Regions from separate parts of the Ignavigranum ruoffiae genome, predicted to be linked through region 2. Evidence: predicted binding sites of a transcription regulator. Region 2 holds the regulator's gene; the other holds the start of a gene.
The links. The regulator CtsR, encoded in region 2, represses protease genes until heat stress. The targets are predictions, from matches to a motif close to TTGGTCAAAAAAGGTCAAANA.
Positions count from the first base shown of each region.

Region 1: the regulator CtsR is predicted to act here: its motif matches at 1,927-1,947, upstream of clpP (ATP-dependent Clp endopeptidase proteolytic subunit ClpP).

Region 1 is NZ_CP096206.2:617,055-629,150, forward strand. It holds gene M0R79_RS02970 (purple acid phosphatase family protein) at 1-1,752, shown strand, start outside; gene clpP (ATP-dependent Clp endopeptidase proteolytic subunit ClpP) at 1,987-2,592, shown strand; gene gap (type I glyceraldehyde-3-phosphate dehydrogenase) at 2,944-3,951, shown strand; gene M0R79_RS02985 (sugar-binding transcriptional regulator) at 4,444-5,481, shown strand; gene gap (type I glyceraldehyde-3-phosphate dehydrogenase) at 5,507-6,505, shown strand; gene M0R79_RS02995 (phosphoglycerate kinase) at 6,575-7,768, shown strand; gene tpiA (triose-phosphate isomerase) at 7,801-8,559, shown strand; gene gpmI (2,3-bisphosphoglycerate-independent phosphoglycerate mutase) at 8,559-10,088, shown strand; gene eno (phosphopyruvate hydratase) at 10,162-11,460, shown strand; gene M0R79_RS03015 (IS6-like element ISS1N family transposase) at 11,845-12,096, shown strand, end outside.
Region 2 is NZ_CP096206.2:1,832,993-1,845,110, reverse strand. It holds gene M0R79_RS08710 (DUF1846 domain-containing protein) at 1-356, opposite strand, end outside; adenosylcobalamin (AdoCbl) riboswitch at 637-783, shown strand; gene M0R79_RS08705 (DUF4430 domain-containing protein) at 825-1,268, shown strand; gene M0R79_RS08700 (ECF transporter S component) at 1,300-1,815, shown strand; gene M0R79_RS08695 (ABC transporter permease) at 2,013-3,080, shown strand; gene M0R79_RS08690 (ABC transporter ATP-binding protein) at 3,090-3,758, shown strand; gene M0R79_RS08685 (cob(I)yrinic acid a,c-diamide adenosyltransferase) at 3,933-4,523, opposite strand; gene M0R79_RS08680 (vitamin B12-dependent ribonucleotide reductase) at 4,637-7,240, opposite strand; gene M0R79_RS08675 (CtsR family transcriptional regulator) at 7,481-7,945, shown strand; gene M0R79_RS08670 (ATP-dependent Clp protease ATP-binding subunit) at 7,958-10,447, shown strand; gene M0R79_RS08665 (hypothetical protein) at 10,647-10,994, shown strand; gene tadA (tRNA adenosine(34) deaminase TadA) at 11,060-11,599, shown strand; RNA gene ffs (signal recognition particle sRNA small type) at 11,680-11,776, shown strand; gene M0R79_RS08650 (cation:proton antiporter domain-containing protein) at 11,909-12,118, shown strand, end outside.

The DNA of each region.
Region 1 (12,096 bases), 730 kb from region 2:
AACCGGATTATCGTTTCTTTTAATGGAGATACTCAGTCTCAAATGGCTTTTAACTGGTATACCTCAGAAAAATTCGAAGATGCCAAAGTTTGGCTTTCAACTTCGGAAGATATGAAAGATGCCAAGACTTTTGAAGCTGAAGCTACTGAAGTCAATAATAAATATGGTGAACGTGATGAGAATGGCTATTTCATCTTCTCTGAATTGGAATATGATGAGGAAGGCAATCCAATCGAAGAGAATGGTGAAGTGAAAGTCACTGGTTACTTTACCGATGAAAATATTGAACCTAGCCAAGAATGGATGGGTGGCGACGCGGTTGGTTTATTAGGCTTGAGTGAGGTTAAAGAATACTCTTATAAGGCCCTTGCCAGCGAATTAGAAGCCAATACGACTTATTATTATCAAGTAGGTTCTGAATCAGGTGAGAAGTCTGATGTCGGCACATTTACCACTTCAGGTGAAGCGGGTGAGGACTTTACTTTCGTTCAATATACGGATACTCAGAATGCTTATTGGAACGAACATGTACGTAACGAAGCTCAATTCGGGGCCGACACCTTGAAGAATGCTTTAGAAACCGCTGAAGCAGACTTTGTTCTCCACACGGGTGACTTTATTGAAACGGCAGAGGTCGAGGATGAGTGGATTGATATTATGGGTCAATCTCAAGAATCATTCCTTTCTGTTCCAGTAGCTCCTACAGCGGGGAACCATGACGAATATTCCTTACTTTATGGTGGGGATCCACTGATTACCAAATTTAATGAACATATGAATGTGCCAGCCGAGAATGATGCCATCGATGGTGGATCTTATTATTCTTACGATTATAATGGAGCTCACTTTGTGGTGATGAATACCAATGATAATAAGAACGAAGCAGAGAAAGCGATTGGCGAAGAACAAATGGCTTGGATGAAAGAAGATATTCAGGCAGCGCGTGACAATGGGGCATCATGGATTATCTTGGTTTACCATAAACCGATCTTCTCGCGTTCATACCATTCACTTCAAGATACCGATGTTCAAAATGTTCGTGACGAATTTATGAAACAAATTGACGAATTAGACGTCGATATTGCTTTACAAGGGCATGACCATGTCAACTCAAGAACCTATCCACTGAATTATGTCCCTTCTGAAGAAAATTTCTCAAACGGTGTGATTGATGAAGAAGCAGTAGCCAATGTGACTGAAGAAGATGGGGTTGAATACTATAATAATCCGCAAGGAACTATCTTTATCTTGCCAAATACTGGTGGAACTAAACTTTATGATGATATCTATTCTGAAGGTTTAGACCATTTAGTTAAAGTTCGACCAAAATTAAACTGGTTAACCCAAGAACAATTTGATTACTGGGCTAGCTTATTCGCATTTGCCAACCAACCTGGTGAATCAGAAGCCTTTGCTGAATCTCATTCGAATAACCGTGATTCTTCGATTCAAAACTTTGCCGTCTATACTGTCAAAAAAGATGAAATATTAATTCAAATTTATCAAGTTTCTGGCGACTTGACAAAAGATGAAGAGCGTAAAGTGGAATTAGTTCACAGCTTTGGTATTCGTAAGGATCAAGAAGCCGGTGAAGAGAATAAAGATAATAAAGATCAAGAAGAATCGACTGAGGCCGCTGAAGATAGTAGCGAAGCCGACTCTGAAAGTGACGAAGAAAGTAGTGAAGAGTCTAGTCAAGAGAGTGAAGATAGCCAAGAAAGTTCGGAAGAGAGCGAGACTTCAGCTAATTAATTTATAAAGCGAAGGTTCGAAAAAATATCCAAACGTCTTTAAAACAAGTTAAGCAAAGTTATACTGATGCTGACTTCAATTTTAAAGGCGTTTTTTAATATTTAATTCCGAGATTCTTATTGAAGGAGAGCCTTTGTTTGATTGAATTTATTTGGCACTTAAGATAGTTTGTCTTGCTTGACCTATTTTGACCTATAGATTATACTTAACAAGTACTATAAAGGAGGAAATAGAATGAACTTAGTTCCAACAGTCATTGAACAAACTTCTCGGGGCGAAAGAGCCTACGATATTTATTCACGTTTATTAAAAGACAGAATTATTATGCTGAGTGGTCCCTTTGATGATAACATGTCTAATAGTATTATTAGTCAATTATTATTCTTAGATGCGCAAGATCCTGAAAAGGATATTTATCTTTATATTAACTCCCCTGGTGGTAGTGTGACCTCTGGGATGGCAATTTATGATACCATGAATTTTATTAATGCAGATGTCCAAACCATAGTGATAGGTATGGCTGCTTCCATGGCTTCGGTCATCCTCGCGGCCGGTACTAAAGGTAAACGATGGGCTTTGCCAAACTCTGAAGTCATGATTCACCAACCTTTAGGTGGTGCACAAGGTCAAGCTACCGAAATTGAAATTGCGGCACGTCATATTCTACAAACCCGGGAGAAATTAAATCGCATCTTGGCTGATAAGACCGGTCAACCGATTGAAGTGATCGAACGCGATACTGATCGGGATAACTTTATGTCAGCTGAACGAGCTCTGGAATATGGTTTGATTGACGGCATCATGGAAAACAGTAAAAAACTAAAAGAAAAAAATAAATAAAATTTCTTAGATATGCTGTTTGAGTGCCTGACTTTAAATTCAGACGTTTAAATGTAAACCATCATTAATTATTAACTAGGAAGGTCGCTTGAATGGCAAAGCTCCTTCCATTAATGATCCACTTGACTGCCTCTGCTGATCATTCAGTATGAGCGTTAGATCAAGTGGATTTTTTTAAGAAAAGTTCTATAAGGAATCCCGAGAGATTTTATGGAAATTAGTCCTATTTCATTAAAGGGGCATTAATATTTAATAAAATGAGTTAAAGATATAAATTCGTCATACTTCACGCTATTAATACGCATTAAATTATGATATAGTATGTTCAATTGAATAATAGGAGGATGTAGTGTGACAACAAGAGTAGCAATTAATGGTTTTGGTAGAATCGGACGGTTAGCTTTACGTCGTATTTTAGAAATTGATACGGATTTAGAAATCGTGGGTATTAATTCAACTACGGATAGTGAGCAGTTAGCTTATCTATTTATGTTTGATACTGTCTATGGACGGGTTCCTTATTCAGTTGAAGCGCGTCCTGGCGAATTGATTATTGATGGCAAAACCATCAAAGTCTATACCGAACGTGATGCTGCCAAAATCCCTTGGGGTGAATTAGATGTTGATATCGTTTTAGAATGTACGGGTATTTTCTTAAAAGCGGAACAATGCCAAGCTCATATAGATGCCGGTGCTAAACATGTCGTTATTTCTGCACCAGCAAAAGATGAAACCACTAAATTAATTGTTTTCGGTATTAATGAAGATATTATTAATCCTGAAGATCGAATCATCTCTTCTGCTTCATGTTCAACCAACTGTCTGGCACCAATGGCTAAGGTACTTCATGAACAATTTGGATTAATCTCTGGGGTGATGTCAACAATTCATGCTTACACCGCTTCTCAATTTGTTCTCGATAAACGAACCAAAACTTATCGTGGCGGTCGTGCTGCAGCCATGAACATTATTCCTTATAAGACCGGTGCAGCCAAGGCAGTCGGCAAAGTTATTCCTGAATTAGAAGGAATTGTTGATGGGACAGCGATGCGAGTTCCAGTAGCAACTGGTTCCGTTATTGAGTTCTATTCTAATCTAGAAAAAGAAGTGACTGTCGAAGAAATTAACGCTGCCATGAAGGCTGCGAGCAATCCAGCTTTCGAATACAATGAATATCAAATTGTATCTTCGGATATTATTGGTTCAACTGCGGGATCTGTATTTGATGCTACTTTAACCAAGATTGTAGATAATGATGGTGATCAATTAGTTAAGACAGTCGCTTGGTATGATAATGAGTATGGCTACACCTGTAATATGATTCGTTTGGTTGAATACTATGCTGATTTAATTAAATAATCATTGATTATACTTGTCTTCACATTTTTTGAATGTTGATAGAATTTTGCTAGAAGTAACTACTGGAAGATTCATATAGTAGCGACCTCTACTGGTAAATGTTTCTTAAAATTGCCGAATATTTACTTAACCAGGAATGATTCCCTGCTGGGTAAATATTCGGTCTTTTTTCCTCTGGATATCTTTAGATATGATCACGTCTACTAAATTACTTGAACAAAGATAAAGATTGGCTAGTTTGCGAGCTAGAAAACCGACAAACAAGAAATAAAGACCTCTCGAAAGCTAAGGACAAGTGAAGTCCAATCAGAGAAAAATACATCAGTTTAGATGGACATAAAACGACCATCAATATGATTGAAAACGGGCGTATTGGTTGAATGTTGTCCAATTTGTGCTATGATTGAACCATAGTATGATACAGGTTGAGTGAAAATTCATTCTAGTTGCGATTTTCGCTGGTCGGGTATCGTCCTATTGAGGAGGTTCATCATGAAGGATGTCTTTTCATTAATTCAATCCTTGGTTCCTGAGGTGAATGAAGCCTTACTGTTGCGTTTTAATATTCTAACGTTATTGGATAAGGTTGAAACACGTATCGGGCGCAAAGTTGTGGCGCAACGTGTGGGGATGACTGAGCGTACTTTACGAACAGTGATCGATCACATGCGTGAACAAGGTCTAGTCGATGTCAACCAACAAGGCATAACCCTTACAAAATTTGGTCATGATGCTCGTTTGGACTTACAACAGGTTCTCATGAATTCTAGGACGGAGCAATTCCTAGAAATGGAAATGAAACTGGTGAAGTTATTGGGTATCGACCACTGCCGAGTCGTTCCGGGAGATGGCGATTTAGATTTATATGTTTATAAACAACTTGGTAAGGCGGTCCAAGAGATATTAATGAGATTTTTGCCTCGTCAAGAATGTGTTGTTGCTGTTACCGGTGGTTCGACCTTAGCCCGTATTGGTAAAGAATTTTCTGCCGAGTTAAGTCAAGATCACGATATAACGTTTGTGCCGACACGGGGTGGGTTCGGTGGAGCCTATGATATTCAGTCTAATACCATTGGCGGTATTATGGCTCAACAAACCAACTCCAAGTATGTTCCTTTTTTTGTTCCGGAGAATATCTCACAAGAAAGTTCCCAAGTATTGTTAAAAGATCCAACGATTCATCGCGCCGTTGAACTTTCCAAACGAGCGGATAGTTTAATCTTAAGTGTAGGATCGGCGGAGATAATTGCTGAACGACGTGATTTAACCGATGATCAAAAGATTGAAATTCACGATCGCTCTTCAGTGGGTGAAGCATTCGGTGTATTCTTTGATCGAGACGGGCGGGAGGTCTTCAAATATCCACGCATGGGCATGCAATTAGAAGATATTGAGGCTGTTCCTTTACTAATTACCGTAGTGGCAGGTAAGAAAAAAGCCGAGGCCGTCAAAGCTTTCTACAAGTTGGCCCCTAAGCACGGTTGGTTAGTATGTGACGAAGGTATCGCAAATCAGATTATTAATGGGTAGATTCCCAGATATTATAGGAGGAAAAATAATGACAAAATTAGCAATCAATGGTTTTGGACGGATTGGCCGCTTAGCTTTACGTCGTATCTTAGAAAGTGGTTCAGAATTAGAAGTCGTAGCAATCAATGATTTGACCGATAATGATGATTTAGCTTATTTATTAAAATATGACTCTGCGCAAGGGCGTTTCCCTTATTCAGTGGAAGTTAAAGATGACGATCTAGTCATTGATGGTAAAGCCATCAAGTCCTTCGCTGAGAAAGACGCAAGCAAATTACCATGGGCTGAACTTGGCATTGATTTCGTCCTTGAATGTACTGGGTTCTATGCCTCTAAAGATGCTGCCTCTGCTCACTTGGAAGCTGGAGCGAAGAAAGTCTTAATCTCAGCACCCGCTAAAGGAGATTTAAAGACCATTGTTTATGGAGTGAACCATGATATTTTAACGCCAGAAGATAAGATTGTGTCTGCTGCTTCATGTACGACCAACTGTTTAGCACCAATGGCTAAAGTTTTGAACGATAAATTTGGTTTGAAACGTGGTTTAATGTCAACCATCCATGCTTATACTGCTACTCAAAAATTACAAGACTCTCCTGGTGGACGTAAGAACCGCGCGGGTGCCTTCAATGCGATTCCAGCATCTACCGGTGCTGCCAAAGCTGTAGGTCGTGTCATTCCTGAATTAAACGGTAAGATTGATGGGACAGCAGTTCGTATCCCAACTATTACCGGATCAATGACTGAACTTTACTCTGTTCTTGACAAGAAAGTCACCGTAGAAGAAATTAATGCAGCGATGAAAGCATTCTCTGAAGTGAACTCAGCCTTTGGTTATACCGAGGATGAAATTGTTTCCGGAGACATTATTGGCCACCCTCAAGGATCTGTCTTTGATGCTACTCAAACGAATATTATGGATGCTGAAGATGGACAATTAGTTAAGACTGTATCTTGGTATGATAATGAATATGGATTCACTTCAAATATGGTGAAGACATTAGAATATTTCGTAAGTTTATAGTAAGCTATTCATAGCGGGAAGCCTTCGCGCTTCTCGCTTTTTTAAGATACTAATAAAGGAGCAAAAGATATGGCTAAGAAAACGATTCGAGATTTAAATGTAGATGGAAAAACAGTCCTAGTTCGGGTAGATTACAATGTTCCGATGCAAGATGGCAAGATTACCGATGATAAACGCATTCAAGCTTCTCTACCAACGCTCGAGTACTTAATTGAACATCAAGCCAAGATTGTTCTTTTTTCCCACATGGGTAAAGTTAAGAAGGAAGAAGATAAGGCAACCAATGATTTAAAACCCGTTGCTGAACACTTGAGTCAACTCTTAGACCAAGAAGTGATTTTCTCCCCAGATACTCATGGTCCAGTTTTGGAAGCAAAAGTCAAGGATTTAAAAGCTGGACAAATCTTACTGGTACAAAATACGCGTTATGAAGACTTAGATGGGAAGAAAGAATCAGGCAACGATGCTGAATTAGGAAAATATTGGGCCTCACTCGGCGATGTCTTTGTCAATGATGCTTTCGGTACAACTCACCGGTCTCATGCATCTAATGTCGGTATCGCTTCATATCTTGAGTCAGGTCTAGGTTTCTTAGTAGAGAAAGAAGTCAAATTCCTTGGCGATGCCGTTGACCAACCTGAGCGACCATTTGTGGCTATTCTAGGCGGAGCCAAAGTCTCAGATAAGATTAAAGTTATTGAAAAACTATTAGATAAAGCAGACAAAGTTCTGATTGGTGGGGGCATGGCTTATACCTTCTTTAAGGCTAAAGGCTATGAAATTGGTAAATCGATCGTTGAAGATGATCGTTTAGATTTAGCCCGTGATGTTATGGCCAAGGCAGGCGATAAGTTAGTCTTGCCAATTGATACAGTCGTAGCTGATCAATTTGCTAATGACGCGAAGACCCAACTGGTCAAATCTTCAGAAATCCCAGCCGATTGGGAAGGATTAGATATTGGCCCAGAGACGGTTAAATTATTTGCCGACATATTAGCAGATGCCAAGACGGTTGTTTGGAATGGACCTATGGGCGTCTTCGAAATGGAGAATTTTGCTAAAGGTACCAACGGTATTGCTGAAGCACTTGCTCAGTTACAAGATAAAGCCATTACCATTGTCGGAGGTGGCGACTCAGCCGCTGCTGTGACTCAATTAGGCTATGAAGATAAATTCAGTCACATTTCAACAGGTGGGGGAGCTTCGTTGCAATATTTAGAAGGTCAAGCTTTACCTGGAGTAGAATCAATTAACGATAAATAAGTTTTCTTTGCTAAGATGAAAGGATGAATTCAATGACACGCAAACCAATCATTGCTGGAAATTGGAAGATGAATAAGAATGTTGAAGAAGCTCAAGCCTTTGTGGAACAAGTTCGCAAAGACTTACCAGATGAAAAGAAAGTAGAAGCGGTAATTGCAGCGCCAAGTCTACTATTGGATCGGATGGTCAGTGCAGTGGGGGATAGCAGCTTGAAATTAGCTGCTCAGAATTGTTATTTTGAAGATGAAGGGGCTTTTACTGGAGAAACTTCACCTAAGGCCTTAGCTGATTTAGGTATTCAATATGTGATTATTGGTCATTCTGAACGCAGAGATTATTTCCATGAGACAGATCAAGACATTAATCAAAAAGCCCATGCGATATTCAAACACAAGATGTTGCCAATTATCTGTTGTGGCGAAAGTCTAGAACAACGTGAAGCCGGTGAAACGAAGCAATTCATTGAAGGGCAAATCAAAGCAGCCTTAGCTGGTTTGACCCATGATCAAATCCAATCATTGGTGATTGCCTATGAACCTATTTGGGCGATTGGCACAGGGAAGTCTTCTTCGGCTGAATTAGCCAATGAAACTTGTGGCCATATTCGTCAAGTCATTGCTGAAATGACCAACCCTGCTGTGGCAGAGGAAGTCCGGATTCAGTATGGGGGTTCAGTGAAACCTAATAATATCGCCGATTATATGGTTCAAGAACATATTGATGGCGCCCTTGTCGGGGGAGCTAGTTTAGAGGTAGATTCCTTCTTAGCATTATTGGGGGCGATTCAATAATGGCTAAAGCACCAGTCGCTTTAATTATCCTTGATGGATTTGGCTGCCGTGACGAAGTGAAAGGGAATGCGGTGAAGGCTGCCCATAAACCAAATTTCGACCGTTATTGGGCACAGTTCCCTCATAATCAATTGCGAGCAGATGGTCTAAATGTTGGCTTGCCTGAGGGACAAATGGGGAATTCAGAAGTCGGCCATATGAATATTGGTGCCGGTAGAATAGTCTATCAATCATTAACCCGGATTAATAAATCGATTGAAGAGGGCGGCTTCTTTAACATTCCTGAATTTCTTGACGCCATCGATTCAGCTAAACGTCAAGGAAAGTCGCTTCATATTATGGGTTTAGTCTCTGATGGGGGTGTCCACTCACACCAAAATCACTTGTTAGCTTTGGTAAAATTAGCCAAAATGCAAGGTTTAGACCAAGTTTATATCCATGCCTTCCTGGATGGACGAGATGTCGGACCCTCTACCGGACTAGGCTTCATCAAAGATTTGGAAGGCGAATTAAGTAAGATGGGTGTCGGTCAAATCGCCACCGTTTCTGGTCGCTATTACGCTATGGACCGTGATAAGCGTTGGGACCGGGTGCAACTGGCCTATAATGCAATCGTCCATGGGGTTGGCCCCGTCTATGCCAGTGCTGAGGAAGGCATTCAAGCTTCCTATCAACAGGAAGTATTTGATGAGTTTGTCGTTCCATTCGTGATAGATACTGATGAAGACCGAGCCAAGATTCAAGAAGGTGATTCAGTGATCTTCTTTAACTTCAGACCAGACCGTGCCATTCAATTGTCGACCGCCTTATCCAATCCAGAATTTCAAGGATTCGACCGCGGGGTTTATCCACGTCAACTTAACTTTATTACCTTCACTGAATACAGTGAGAGTGTGAAGGGACGAGTCGCCTTTAAGAAACTTGATTTAAAGAATACGATTGGAGAGGTTATTTCTAAGGCTGGTAAGACACAGCTACGGATTGCTGAGACTGAGAAATATCCCCATGTCACTTTCTTTATGTCTGGAGGACGTCATGAAACCTTTACTGGAGAAGAGCGCATTTTAATTAATTCACCTAAAGTAGCTACCTATGATCTCAAGCCAGAAATGTCAGCCTATGAGGTCAAAGATGCCTTAGTGGCCAAAATTAATGAAGATGTGATTGATGGAATCATTCTCAACTTTGCCAATCCAGATATGGTCGGTCATTCAGGAATGTTAGAACCGACAGTCAAGGCGATTGAAGCAGTGGATGAGTGTCTTGGAGAGATTGTCGATTTAATCTTAGCTAAAGGCGGAGCCGCAATTATTACTGCCGATCATGGTAATGCGGATGAAGTCATTGATTTACAAGGCCATCCGATGACGGCCCATACGACTAATCCTGTACCGATTATTATCACTAAGCAAGGTATTAAAGTGCGTGATGGCGGAATTCTAGCGGATTTAGCTCCAACTATGTTAGCTTTAATGGGCTTAGCCCAACCGAGTGAAATGACCGGACAATCCTTAATTGAACCTATTTAAAGGATAAATTTTGAATTTCGATAACAAAAACAATACAATAGTCCCAGAGACTTAAAATAAAGGAGAGACAAGAATGCCATATATTATTGATGTTTATGCTCGTGAGGTTCTAGATTCTCGTGGTAACCCAACTGTGGAAGTAGAAGTTCAGACTGATAGAGGTGCTTTTGGTCGGGGAATCGTCCCTTCAGGAGCTTCAACTGGAGAACATGAAGCCGTTGAATTACGTGATGGCGATCAAAGTCGTTATTCAGGTAAAGGAGTTAGTCAAGCGGTAGAGAATGTAAATACGGTTATTGCTGAAGCTTTAATTGGTTATGATGTTCGCCAACAACAAGCCATCGACCAAATTATGATTGATTTAGATGGCACCCCGAACAAAGGTAAATTAGGTGCCAACGCAATTCTTGGTGTATCTATTGCAGTAGCTCGGGCGGCGGCTGATTTCTCTGGTCTTCCTTTATACAATTACTTAGGTGGGTTCAATAGCAAAGTCTTGCCAACCCCAATGATGAACATTGTTAACGGTGGCTCTCACTCTGATGCGCCGATTGCTTTCCAAGAGTTTATGATTCTGCCAGTGGGAGCACCAAGCTTTAAAGAAGCCTTACGTTGGGGAGCCGAAATCTTCCACGCCTTAAAAGGCATTCTTAAAGATCGTGGCTTAGAAACATCTGTTGGTGATGAAGGTGGGTTCGCTCCTCGCTTCGAAGGTACTGAAGACGGCGTTGAGACCATTCTTGAAGCGATTAAGAAAGTTGGCTTAGAACCAGGAAAAGATGTCTTCTTAGGTTTCGACTGTGCAGCTTCCGAGTTCTATGAAGATGGCGTTTATGATTACACCAAATTCGAAGGTGAAGCAGGCGCTAAACGGAATGCAGAAGAACAAGTGGCCTATCTTGAAGAACTTGTCGATAAATACCCAATCATTACCATTGAAGATGGTATGGATGAAAATGACTGGGAAGGTTGGAAATTATTAACCGATCGCTTAGGCGATAAAGTTCAATTGGTTGGTGACGATTTATTGGTAACGAATACTGAGAAATTATCTCAAGCCATTGAGAAAGGTATTTCTAACTCTATCTTGATTAAAGTGAACCAAATTGGTACCCTAACTGAAACCTTTGATGCCATTGAAATGGCCAAACGCGCAGGTTATACTGCAGTTGTCTCTCACCGTTCAGGTGAAACTGAAGATTCAACCATTGCTGATATTGCCGTAGCTACTAACGCTGGCCAAATCAAGACTGGTTCCCTATCTCGGACTGACCGAATTGCGAAATATAACCAATTACTACGCATTGAAGATGAGTTGGGCGAATTAGCCAAATACCAAGGCATCAAATCATTCTATAACTTGAAGAAATAAACTCAATAGCTTAAGAATATGAGTCTGTTGCGTAAAACGCATATAAATACGCCTTTCTATAAATCGTAGAAAGGCGTATTTATATTATCGTATTATATATTAAAGAAACATTCACTTTGATGTTTTTCCTAGATTTATAAGAACTTTTATTTTAATTTATTGATGGCTAAGCGATTATTATAGGCTAAGTTAAGCAGATACTTGTACAAGGGTACAATATTTGTTGATTTAGGAAATTCTAATTTGAGTGTATTAAAAATTTCAGTACGAGATTGTAAATTGACATTCTCTAAATAAGTGATTTCAATTTCGGTTCTGTTGCAAAGTTTTCCAAAAAATCTATTTTAGTGTAAAATTGAGAAAAAAGACAGAGAGGACAGAGTAATGAATCATTTTAAAGGCAAACAATTCAAAAAAGACGTCATTATTGTCGCTGTTGGTTACTACCTGCGTTACAATCTAAGCTATCGTGAAGTTCAGGAATTGTTATATGATCGTGGAATAAATGTTTGTCATACTACGATTTATCGTTGGGTGCAAGAGTACAGCAAAGTCCTCTATTATCTTTGGAAGAAGAAAAATAGACAATCCTTCTATTCATGGAAAATGGACGAAACCTATATCAAAATTAAGGGA
Region 2 (12,118 bases):
TCTTCTTTATAGCGTGTAATTAAGACACTGTTTACGGGGATGCCATAGCGATGATATTCATCGATGAGCCGAAGCACCTCTTGACCATAAGTAATGCCATAATCACCCCGAACTCGATTGTTCTCAATATCGGCTGCGTAGACACAGATGATAATTTCAACTTGTTCTTTGATGGTAGCTAAGAGCTTCATTTTGGCATCTTCATCGAAACCAGGCAGCACTCGGGCTGCATGCTTATCGCCAATCAATTTTCCCCCAAATTCAAGATAAAGTTTATCAAAGCCTTTTACACGTTCTAAGATATATTTTGATTGTTCTTCTAAATATTTCTCCGTATCAAAACCGGTCTTATACATGGCTTAACATACTCCTTCCTTATTTATTCACAACTTCTATATTCTAACATGATTTGAGTTTTTTTACCTTATAATTTGAGGAGAGACCTCCAGCAACAGATCTTTAAAATCCTTGAAAGACATGAAAATCCGATTCCTCGACAAATGGTTGACCTAAGAAAGTTCTTATTCATTTATTTTGGAAATCATGTGGGGATCTATCAGGATGTTCGCTCAATTTAAAGGTTAATAAATTTTGGCGGACTATCTTGAAATTGCTTACTTATTTCCTTATGATTAGAATATAATAAATAGCATTGAATTGCATGGAACTTTGGTGAAATTCCAAGACGGTCCCGCCACTGTAATCAGTTTATACTGGAGTCAGGTCTTTCAATTCAATGGGGAGATTCGTTTCTTATTTCGAGGCAAGATAGGAAGAAGGGCCTCAGGGCCTTTTTATTTTGCAAAATTTTGAATGGAGGATTCATGATGAAAAGAAGTCTGGTTCGTTATTTAAGTCTCTTATCGGTATTGTTAGTGCTTGCAGGTTGTCAAAATCCAAGCGAACAGAAAGAAACAACCACTGTTGAGGATCTAACCGAAGCAAGCTCTATGGTTGAAAGCACGACGAATGTAGAAGCAGAGACCATTGAAGTGAGTATTGAAATTCTGGTTGATGGGGAAGCTATCAAGCCTGCTGACAGCTTTGAAGTTGAAGCAGGAAGTAAATTGTTGGCGGTTATGAAAGACCATTATGATATTGAAGAAAAGGATGGCTTTGTCCAATCGATTGAAGGCCACCAACAAGACGAAGCAGCCAATAAATGGTGGTTGTTCGATGTCAACGGTGAAATGGCTGAAGTAGGAGCGGCAGAACTCAGTTTAAATGAGGGAGACACGATTACTTGGAAGTTGGCAACCCTTGAATAGGGCGAGTGCATTTTCTACACGTAGAATCACCATGTTGGCAATTTTCTCTGGCTTGGCTTTTATTGGCCGAATTATGATGCAAGCTTTACCAAATATCCAGCCGGTTACGGCCATCCTGTTGATTCTATGTCTGAATCTTTCCATGGTCGATGGGATTATTGTGGCTTGCCTATCTATTTTGTTATCGAACATTTATCTAGGTATGGGGCCATGGACCCTCTTGCAAATCATTAGCTATGCCTTGCTGATGTTAATCACCGGTTTATTGGTAAAGCCCTTCTACCGACCAGAAAATTTGATCAATCGTTTAGGCTTCACTTTATATGCCGTTCTACTTGGCTTTATTTATGGCTTGCTGATGTCAATATTTTGGGTGTTTATCTTTAAGATGCCTAGTTTTTGGGCTTATTACTTACAGGGTTTAAGTTTTGATAGTGCCCATGGCTTGGGGAATGGGATCTTCTATTTCTTACTGGAGCCGATTATTCATCCATTATTGAGACGCTATGCCTATTCCAACAGATTTGAGCGGGTTAACAGCGAATAGAGCTAGATATTTAGTCTAAATATCAATCTGGGAAAAATGCAGTGAAGCTATCTAGGGACGCTCAGGAAGAGCGTCTTTTATTATGCGCCCATAGTGGTTCTGGAGATTTTTTTCTGTATAAATATTTTCTTTGTATTTTCAAAGAATTAGTGCTATAGTTTTTTCTATTCTTATTTGAGAGTTTGAGGAGGGAAAAAATGTTTCTAGCCTGGAATGAAATGAAGTATGCTAAGTTACGTTACTTGATGGTTGTGTCCTTGATGTTCCTAATTGCTTATTTGGTCTTCTTTTTAACCGGTTTAGCCTTTGGTCTGGCTCAGGCAAACCGAACTGCAGTGGATAAATGGGAAGCTCAATCAATTCTCTTAGCCAAAGATGTTAATGCCAAGTTGAATTTATCGCATATTTCGGCGACAGAGTTTGATCAAGTTGATGCCCAAGACAAGGCCAGCCTTAGACAAAGTGCAGCGGTGGTTGACCATCCAAGTTTTTCAGAGAAAGTTGGGGTTACCTTCTTTGGCATTGAAAAGAATCAATTCCTGATGCCTAATGTTATCGAAGGAACTTCCATCCAAAAGGATAACCAGGTGATTGTAGATGAATCGTTAATCGATGAGGGTCAGATTAATATAGGCGATAAATTGACCATAACGGGGACCGATACTGAATTAGAAATTGTAGGTATTACCAATCATGCTCAATTAAGTGTCAGTCCTGTGGTCTATATGAACGTGACTACTTTTGCCAAAGTTCAGAATGTCGCCCCTAGTCAAGATTCAGAAATTCCAATTAACGCTATTGTGGTCAGAGGTCAGGATGTTGACTATGATAAAGATAAATTAGAACTATTATCTATTGATGATTTCATTAACGATTTACCCGGCTATTCAGCCCAGAATCTTACCTTTATCTTTATGATTGGCTTTCTAATTGTGATTGCTGCCATTGTGGTAGGAATTTTTATGTATATTTTGACCATGCAGAAACAACATATTTTTGGTGTCATGAAGGTGGAGGGGATTTCGACTGGATTTATTGCTTGGTCAGTCATTGCCCAAACGTTTCTTTTAGCCATGATCGGGGTTGTTTTAGGTCTTTTATTGACATATTTGACCGCATCCTTCTTACCTGAAGCTATTCCCTTCTCGATGAATCATTGGTTTAACCTGATTATTAGCGCGCTGATGATTAGTTTTGCCCTTTTAGGAGCGGTCTTCTCAGTCGGGGCGATTGCTAAGATTGATCCACTCGATGCCATTGAATAGGAGGAAGCTATGAAAGCCATTGAATTTAAGAACGTAAGTAAAACTTATCTAGATGGGAAAGAAGAATTTCTAGCCTTAAAGTCCACCAATCTTGCTATAGAAACCGGAGAATTTGTGGCCATTATTGGCCCCTCTGGTTCCGGGAAATCCACCTTCTTGACCTTAGCTGGCGGATTACAGACCCCGACAGAAGGAGAAATACTCATAAACGGGCAATCGATATATCAGCTATCGGCTAAGGAATTAGGAAAGATTCGCTTTAAGGAAATTGGCTTTATTTTGCAATCATCCAATTTGATTCCTTATTTGAGTGTGCGAAATCAATTTCGTTTAATTGATAAGATCAACAAAAAATCGCGTCAAGATGAGATGGAGGATTTGTTGGCACAATTAGAAATTAGTGGCGTTGCGGATAAATACCCTGAAGATTTATCTGGGGGTCAAAAGCAAAGAGTGGCGATTGTCAAAGCTTTGTATAATAATCCAACTCTGATTCTAGCTGATGAACCGACAGCGAGTTTGGATTCAGAACGAGCTTTTGAAGTTGTCAAAATTTTGGCCAAGGAATCCAAAGCCAAGAACAAAGCGATTGTAATGGTGACCCATGATTTAAGACTCATTGATCAGTGTGATCGCGTCTTTGAAATGTCAGATGGGGTCTTAACCGAGAAGAAATAGATTCGCAGTTAACAAATTTCTCTAGCAACTTGAGTTAATTAAGAAAAATAGAGACCAGTAACGAGATTTATCGTCTAGCTAAGTCTAGATATATACATCGTTATTGGTCTCTTCTAGTTTGGAAAAATCTTTCTGTTTGATAGGTTAGTCGACAAGGTGGTTTAGCTAATGAACCTAGAGTTTGGGCAGATGTGTCTTCTTTAACTCGGGATGGAAGACGTCTCCACCACGTTCATAATGGATTTCAGTATAAGCTTGTTTATAATTGGCCAGACGAGCTGCCGCAAAGAAATAATCTGAGAGCCGGTTGATAAATTTATAAGCATCTTGGGGATAGTGTGCTTGTTGGCGGATAAAGCTAACACAATCTCGTTCGGCTCGTCGGGTCAAACTACGTGCATAATGAAGGGAAGCAGCTAATGGGCTGCCTCCAGGTAAGACAAATTTAGTTAATTCGGGAGTGTTTTGTGAATAGTCATCAATTATATCTTCTAACCAGGCGATGACTTGCTTGGCTAAGCGATAGTCTGAACTTGTTTTAGCTTGAGCAAAATCACTGCCCGCATCAAAGATATAATGTTGAATTTGTAGTAACTCTTGGTTTAATGTTGGCCAGTCTTTATTCTGACTTTGAATCAGGCCGACATAACTATTTAATTCATCGAGACTACCCATAACTTGGATTTGGGCATCATCTTTGTATAGCGATTGGCCACCAATAATCCGGGTCGTTCCTTGATCTCCTGTTCGTGTATATATTTGCATGAAATCCTCCTTTAGCTTATCGAAATAGCGTTAGCTCCCAAGGAACAAAGAGTCGCTTCTTTGAACGGTTAGGAAACTAACGCTATTTGGATTGATGTTCTGTCTATAATCGTTTATAAGCCACAACGTAATTGGGCATTACAATTGGTACAAGTATTACATCCGCCAATGTCTTCCACAATTCCTTGGCGGCAGATTGGGCAGGTATCGCCAACTTCTGATCCGTAAACCACGTCATCGGTATGACCTAGCTGACGGAAGTGGTCTGATTCTGCTTGATCAACTAATTGTCGCAACTCATCGACGTCATCGACAATACGCGTTTCTTCAACTTCAAAGAGGGTAATATCACTTTGAATATTAGCATCTTCTGCATCCAAGGTAAGAACTTGAGAATCACGCGATCCATCCACATACACAGTTCCACCTTTGGCATGGCCGTCAAATAAGCGTTCATAAATCTTAGCAACTTGGTTAACAGCATAACCTTTCGGGGCATTAACGGTTTTAGAGATGGAGCTGTCGACCCAGCGTTGAATGGTGGTTTGGACATCCACGTGTTCCTCTGGACTTAATTCCATGGCGGAGACAAAGAAATCAGGTAGGTGTTCAGCATCTGCTTCTGGATGGGCAGCTAAATATTCTTGAACAATTTCCGCATTGACTTCAATAAACTTACCTAAACGACCTGAACGGAAGTATTTAAAGGCAAAATAAGGTTCCAAACCGGTGGCCACCCCAACCATGGTACCAGTCGATCCGGTTGGTGCAACGGTCAGTAGGTGGGAGTTGCGGATACCATATTTCAGAATACCTTGGCGAATATGTTCTGGTAGGCGACGGACAAAGCCAGACTGGATAAAGCGTTCGCGCAATTCTTGCGTTTCTGCTTCAGTTTGCCCCACCAAGAATGGGAAAGAGCCCCGCTCTTTAGCCAGTTCGATGGAAGTTTCATAGGCAGTGGTAGCAATGGTTTCAAAGACTTGATCAATAATTTGATTACCGGCAGCAGATCCGTAACGGGTCTCAGTGTAGATAAGTAAATCGGCCAAGCCCATCACTCCTAGACCGATTCGTCGCTCACCTAGGGCTTGTTGACGGTTGCGGTCTAAGAAATATGGTGTCGCATTAATCACATTGTCTTGCATGCGCACTCCAGTGCGGACCGTTTCTTTTAATTTATCGAAGTTAACGGTTTTACTTTCTTTATTAGCCATTTGAGCTAAGTTAATCGCAGCCAGATTACATACTGAATAAGGAGCTAAGGGTTGTTCACCACATGGGTTGGTTGCCACAACTTTTTGGCCATAAGCCTTAGCATTGGTATCCAAGTTCGCATTATCAATGAAGAATACCCCCGGTTCAGCTGAATAAGTTGCACAAATATTAATCAGTTGCCAAAGTTCACGAGCAGGGATAGTTCGATAAGTCCGTACAGGATAACCTAAGGCTTCCCATTCACGGACATCGCCAATCTTTTGCCATAATTTATTGTACTCAGCCATCTGTTCTTCATTATAGTTCTCAACATCAGGGAAGCGGAGTGGCCAATCGGCATTATTTTTGACGGCTTCCATAAAGTCATTGGTCAAGGTCACTGAGATATTGGCTCCGGTCAAGAATTCAGGATTATGGACGGAGTAGCTACCGCCTGCCTTGAATAGTTCACGAGCCTCTTCAATAATCGATTCAGAGAATCCACCCGTTCCCGGAATATCCTGATAGCGCAAAATGTTCTCATACATTTCCATTTCGCTCAGACTAAACGGCGTAAATTTCAATTTATCATGAGCCAATTGTTTGATTTGTTCATCTTGTGAGCTTTCAATTAAGAAACGCAGAATTTTAGGGTTCTGCATTTTGGAGATAATAAATTCAATGATATCCGGATGCCAGTCCGCCAACATAATCATTTGGGCTCCCCGGCGAGATCCGCCTTGTTCAACTAAATGAGTCAGATCGGCGAGATCATTTAACCAAGATACTGCCCCAGATGACTTACCATTCACTCCTCGGGCCAGCGTATTTCTTGGCCGTAGGGTCGAGCCATTGGTTCCGACCCCACCTCCGCGGGACATAATCTCCATAATCTCTTTACGGTGTTCAGCAATACCACCCCGTGAGTCAGGAACAAAAGGCATGACATAACAGTTAAAGTAAGTGACATCAGTTTGAGACCCAGCTCCGTATAGTACCCGGCCGGCCGGTACAAAATTCATGGCCGCCAGCTCTTGATAGAATTCTTGAAAACTGGCTGCTTGTTGTTCTTGATTGACTTCAATTTGAGCTAAGCCGGTCGCATTTCGTTTGGCAATTTGTTCATAATAGATTTCAAGGGGTTTGTCAATGGCATCAATATTGCGTTTGACTAATCCACTTTCTTGTTCATCGGCATTTTCTAATGAACCCCGGTAGCTTTCTTCAATCCAAATGATTGCTTCATGGTGGTCCCAGTCCAATTCTTGGACAACACCGATACCTCGTGCCGGATAGGTGGGATCAGCTTTAACAGTAAGTACCACTAAGTCGCCGACTGCTAAGGTCAATTTGGCGGTATCTTTAAAGGCATAACGATCGAGCATCACCATGCGAGAGATGCCTTCATGGGTAATGGTCATCGACTCTTCAATCGGATAAACTTGGGGAAATTGTTTAATCGCTTCATTCAAGGCTGAACGATTCCAAGGAATAATAGTAGCTGCACTCAGACGATTCATAAAAATGACTCCTTTAATTATATGGTTATTTATCGACATGTTATGTAAATTATACAATATATAGTGGAGAGCATGGGAGACTTCCCCCTATATATTGTGCTTTCATCTAGTATAGTTAAAAGACGGATGAATGTACAGACAAAAAAAGCCTAAATCCTTTGCAAAAAATTTTTTATCGTTTATAATAGTCAAAGATAGTCAATGTTAGGTTTTAAAAACCCCATAAAAGGAGGTTGAAGAATGGTTAAAAGAAATATTTCTGATGTGATTGAAGCCTACTTAAAAAGTTATCTAAAATCAAATGAACCGTTAGAAATTAAACGGAGTGATATTGCAGAACGCTTTGATTGCGTCCCCTCGCAAATTAATTATGTGATTAACACTCGTTTCACTCAAGAACATGGCTATAATGTCGAAAGTAAGCGAGGCGGTGGAGGTTATATCCGAATTGTCAAGATTGAATTAGTAGATGATGTGGATGAAATCGATCAAATGATTAGTTTAATTGGTGACCGGCTGAACCAACGGAATTCAGAGACGATCATCGAAACCTTGGTGCGACGTGATATTATAAGTAAAAGAGAGGCAATATTGTTGTCGACAATTGTTAATAAAGATTTATTAGCGCCGATTAGCGATGACGAACAGGCGGTACGCGCCTATCTATTAAAGAATTTACTAAACCAACTACGAATCCACTATTAAGGAGTTGAAACAATGTTTGAAGAATTATTTACTGAAAGTGCTCGTCAGGTTATGATTTATGCCGCTGAACAGGCTTATTATTTACATCACCAAACCGTGGGAACAGAACATATCTTATTAGGACTTGCACGCGAGGAGAATGGGATCGCTGGTCAAGCTCTCCGTCAATATGGGGCTGAATTTGATGTGCTCTTACATGAATTAGAAATGCTCCATGGCCGAGTGGTACAGAATTTGCCCCAAGGGGATATTGTGATTCCTTATTCACCCCGGGCTAAGAAAGTAATTATGAATGCTTCCAATGATGCTAAACGTCTAGGTGCCAGCAAAGTGGGTACTGAGCATCTTTTATTAGGATTATTAAAGGAAGAAATTCTAGCTACTGTTCTTTTGAAGAATATTGGCATGGATTTAAATGAACTGCGTAAAACAGTCTATGACATGATTGGTGTTCAGAAGAAATCTGGACCGCAAGGACGCGGCCGTCGGCAAAATAATATGAATAATATGGCTCATCAAAATCAAAGCCAAGCATCAAATTCTACCACGCCAACTCTTGAAGGCGTTGCCCGCAATTTAACTGAATTAGCTCGTCAAGAGAAGCTGGATCCGGTGATTGGTCGAGAAACCGAAGTCAAACGGATGATTCAGATTCTGAGTCGTCGTTCTAAGAATAATCCAGTCTTAGTCGGCGAACCTGGTGTTGGTAAGACAGCGTTAGCTGAAGGTTTGGCTCAACGAATGATTATGGGAGACGTTCCTCTTGATATCGCCGAGAAACGTTTGATGATGCTTGATATGGGCTCTTTGGTCGCCGGAACCAAGTATCGGGGCGAGTTTGAAGAACGGATGAAGAAGATTATCGAAGAGATTGCTCAAGATGGTAAAGTGATTCTCTTCATTGATGAGTTGCATACCCTTATCGGAGCGGGAGGCGCTGAAGGCGCCATTGATGCTTCCAATATCTTGAAACCAGCCCTAGCTCGTGGAGAAATTCAGGTAATTGGAGCCACAACCTTAGACGAATATCAAAAATATATCGAAAAAGATGCAGCTTTAGAGCGTCGATTCTCTAAAGTTCAGGTGGATGAACCTTCGATTCAAGATGCCATTGAAATTGTCAAAGGCTTAAAGAATCGCTATGAGGACCATCATAACGTTGAAATTCCGGATGAATCGGCCGAAGCTGCAGTTAAATTAAGTGTCCGTTATATGACCGAACGCCGTTTACCTGATAAGGCCGTTGATTTGATTGATGAGGCAGCGGCAAAGGTTCGAATTGACCATAATCAAATGGATAAAAGCTTGGCCGACTATAATCAGGACCTGCAAAAGTTAAATAAAGAAAAAGAACAAGCTATTTTAGCTCGTGATTTTGAATTGGCCAGTCAATTAAGAGACAAAGAAAGCGATCTGGAAAAATTAATTGAGGCTAAAGAAAGCAAACCAACGACTGAAGCCAAAGCTTTAGTAGTCAGCGAAGAGGATATTGCTGAAGTGATTGCGACCGCAACCGGTATTCCAGTGAAGCAAATGGATAAGCATGAGGCCAAACGTTTAGTTAATCTTGAAAAAGAACTTCATGAACGGGTGATTGGTCAAGATGCTGCCGTTACCGCGGTCTCTAAAGCGATTCGCCGGGCCCATAGTGGCTTGAAGAGTCCAAAACGCCCAATCGGCTCCTTTATGTTCTTAGGCCCAACAGGTGTCGGTAAGACTGAACTGGCTCGCGCCTTGGCCGAAGCTATGTTCGGCTCTGAAGATAATATGATTCGGGTCGATATGTCTGAATATATGGAGAAACACAGTGTTTCTCGTTTGGTGGGATCTCCTCCAGGATATGTGGGTTACGATGAAGCAGGCCAACTCACTGAAAAAATTCGCCAACATCCTTACAGCGTTATCCTCTTAGATGAAGTTGAGAAAGCTCACCCAGATGTCTTTAATATTCTTCTACAAGTCTTTGACGATGGTCACCTTACCGATGGTAAAGGTCGAAAAGTGGACTTCAGAAATACCATTATTATCATGACCTCCAACCTCGGTGCGACAGCCTTACGTGATGAGAAGTCAATCGGCTTCGGTGCGACCGACGTCACGGCCAACCATTCAGCCATGGAAAAACGAATCCTAGAAGAATTAAAACGGGCTTTCCGACCAGAATTTATTAACCGAATTGATGAGATAGTGGTCTTCCACGCTTTAGAACAAGAGCACATTCGTGAAATTGTTAAATTACAAACACAAGAGATTATCAACCGCCTACATGATTTAGAAATTGAGGCCAATGTGACCCAGACAGCAGTCGATATTATTGCTAAGGCCGGCTTTGATCCGGAATATGGTGCTCGACCAATTCGTAGAGCCATTCAAAAACAAATCGAAGATGTACTGAGCGAAATGATGCTGAAGGGTGAAATTGCTCTAGGGGACAAAGTAACTATTGGCGGACGTCAAGGAAATATTAATATCAATAATCGAACTGAATCACGAAGCAAGTAATCATAACCTCTAGTGATCAGTAGTAAGGCGGGGAGTTCCCCGCCTTTTTTTGATAGGTTTGTTGCTTAAAAGAAGAGTATCTTTGGGCAAATGGGCGGATGCCATGGTCAGCTTATTCCCTTGGGGGATGAGTTTTTCATTCGAGTCTCCACGCAAATCATGCTATAATAAACTAAGTTAAAAGAAGGAGGAATGAAATATGAATCGTGAATCAAAACGTAATCTAGGATTATTTCTTCTTGGATCAACTGTTGCCGCAGCAGGGCTCGCGCTTTATTTGTATTTCGATGAAGGAGCTCGCGAAAATGTTGAAGGAATGATTAATCGTGAGAAAGCCAAATTATTTGTCCGTCATCGCTTGAATGGATCCGATGCCATGATTAAAGCTATTGATGGTTTGTCAGATTCTGAAGTCAATACCCTGGTAAAATTGGCGGATTCTGCTAACGATGTGAAAGAAAACGTGGGAAATACTTTTGGTGATTTAGTGGATAAAACTAAAAAAGTGACAGGAGATGTCGCTAACCGTGTTAGTGACTATTTCTAAAATCTAAGGACAATGATTTGATTAAAATCCCAGTCGTTGACTGGGATTTTTTAAAGGGGTAAAGGATGCGTAACTTTAACGATTTAAGTCAGGAAGAGCAAAACATTCATCAATATTGGATGAGTAAGGCCATTGAACAAGCAAAGCTTGCGCAAGCGATGGGGGAAGTGCCTATTGGAGCGATTATTGTGCGCGATGGAGAAATACTAGGCCAGGCATACAATCAACGTGAATGCACGCATCAAGCGGTGGCCCATGCTGAAATCCTAGCCATTCAAGCCGCGAATCAAACGAGTCAAGCATGGCGATTAGAAGGGGCCAGCCTCTATGTTACTTTAGAACCCTGTCCCATGTGTGCCGGCGCCATAATCAACGCTCGGATCAAAGAAGTTATTTATGGAGCCCAGGATCCGAAGGCCGGTTGTGTGGGCAGCTTATATAATCTGCCAGAAGATGAACGCTTCAATCATCGAATTCAAGTGATTGCGGGAGCTTGTGCTGATGAAACAGCCGTCTTACTGAGTGAATTCTTCCAAAATTTAAGAAATAAAAGAAAAAAAGAAAAACTTATCAACAAGCAAAAGGGCTTATCAACAGAATTTTAGGGACTTATGCACAGAAACCTTGAAGATTTACCCACAGCTTAGCATAGATATCGTCTTGTTTAGCCTTGTATTCTGTGTTATATTATAAAGAGGCAATGGTGGCGCCGTGAATCGAGTCAGGACCGGAAGGTAGCAGCTATAAGCGGTAAAACCATGTGCCTTTTATTTTGAATATTTGGGAATGACGCCTCCCAGGGTTTAAGTGCTACTTGGCCCAAACCGTTTAAATTAAACTAATGGCTTCTACTTCTTGAATGCATGAATCTCCATGGATTGAAGGGGTAGAAGTTTTTTTATTGGAGGAAAATAATGATTGAAGATGTTTTGTTACTCTTAGGTTCGTGTTTGTTAATGCGCTATCTGTGTAATCGGTTGAGATTGCCTCATTTAGTCGGCTATTTGTTGATGGGAATGTTGATGGGGCCTTTTGCCACTGGTGTGATTTCTGATTTACTGATTAGTCAAGCCACCGATATTAAACGGATGGCCTTGGCGATTATTCTCATTCGAGCAGGCTTG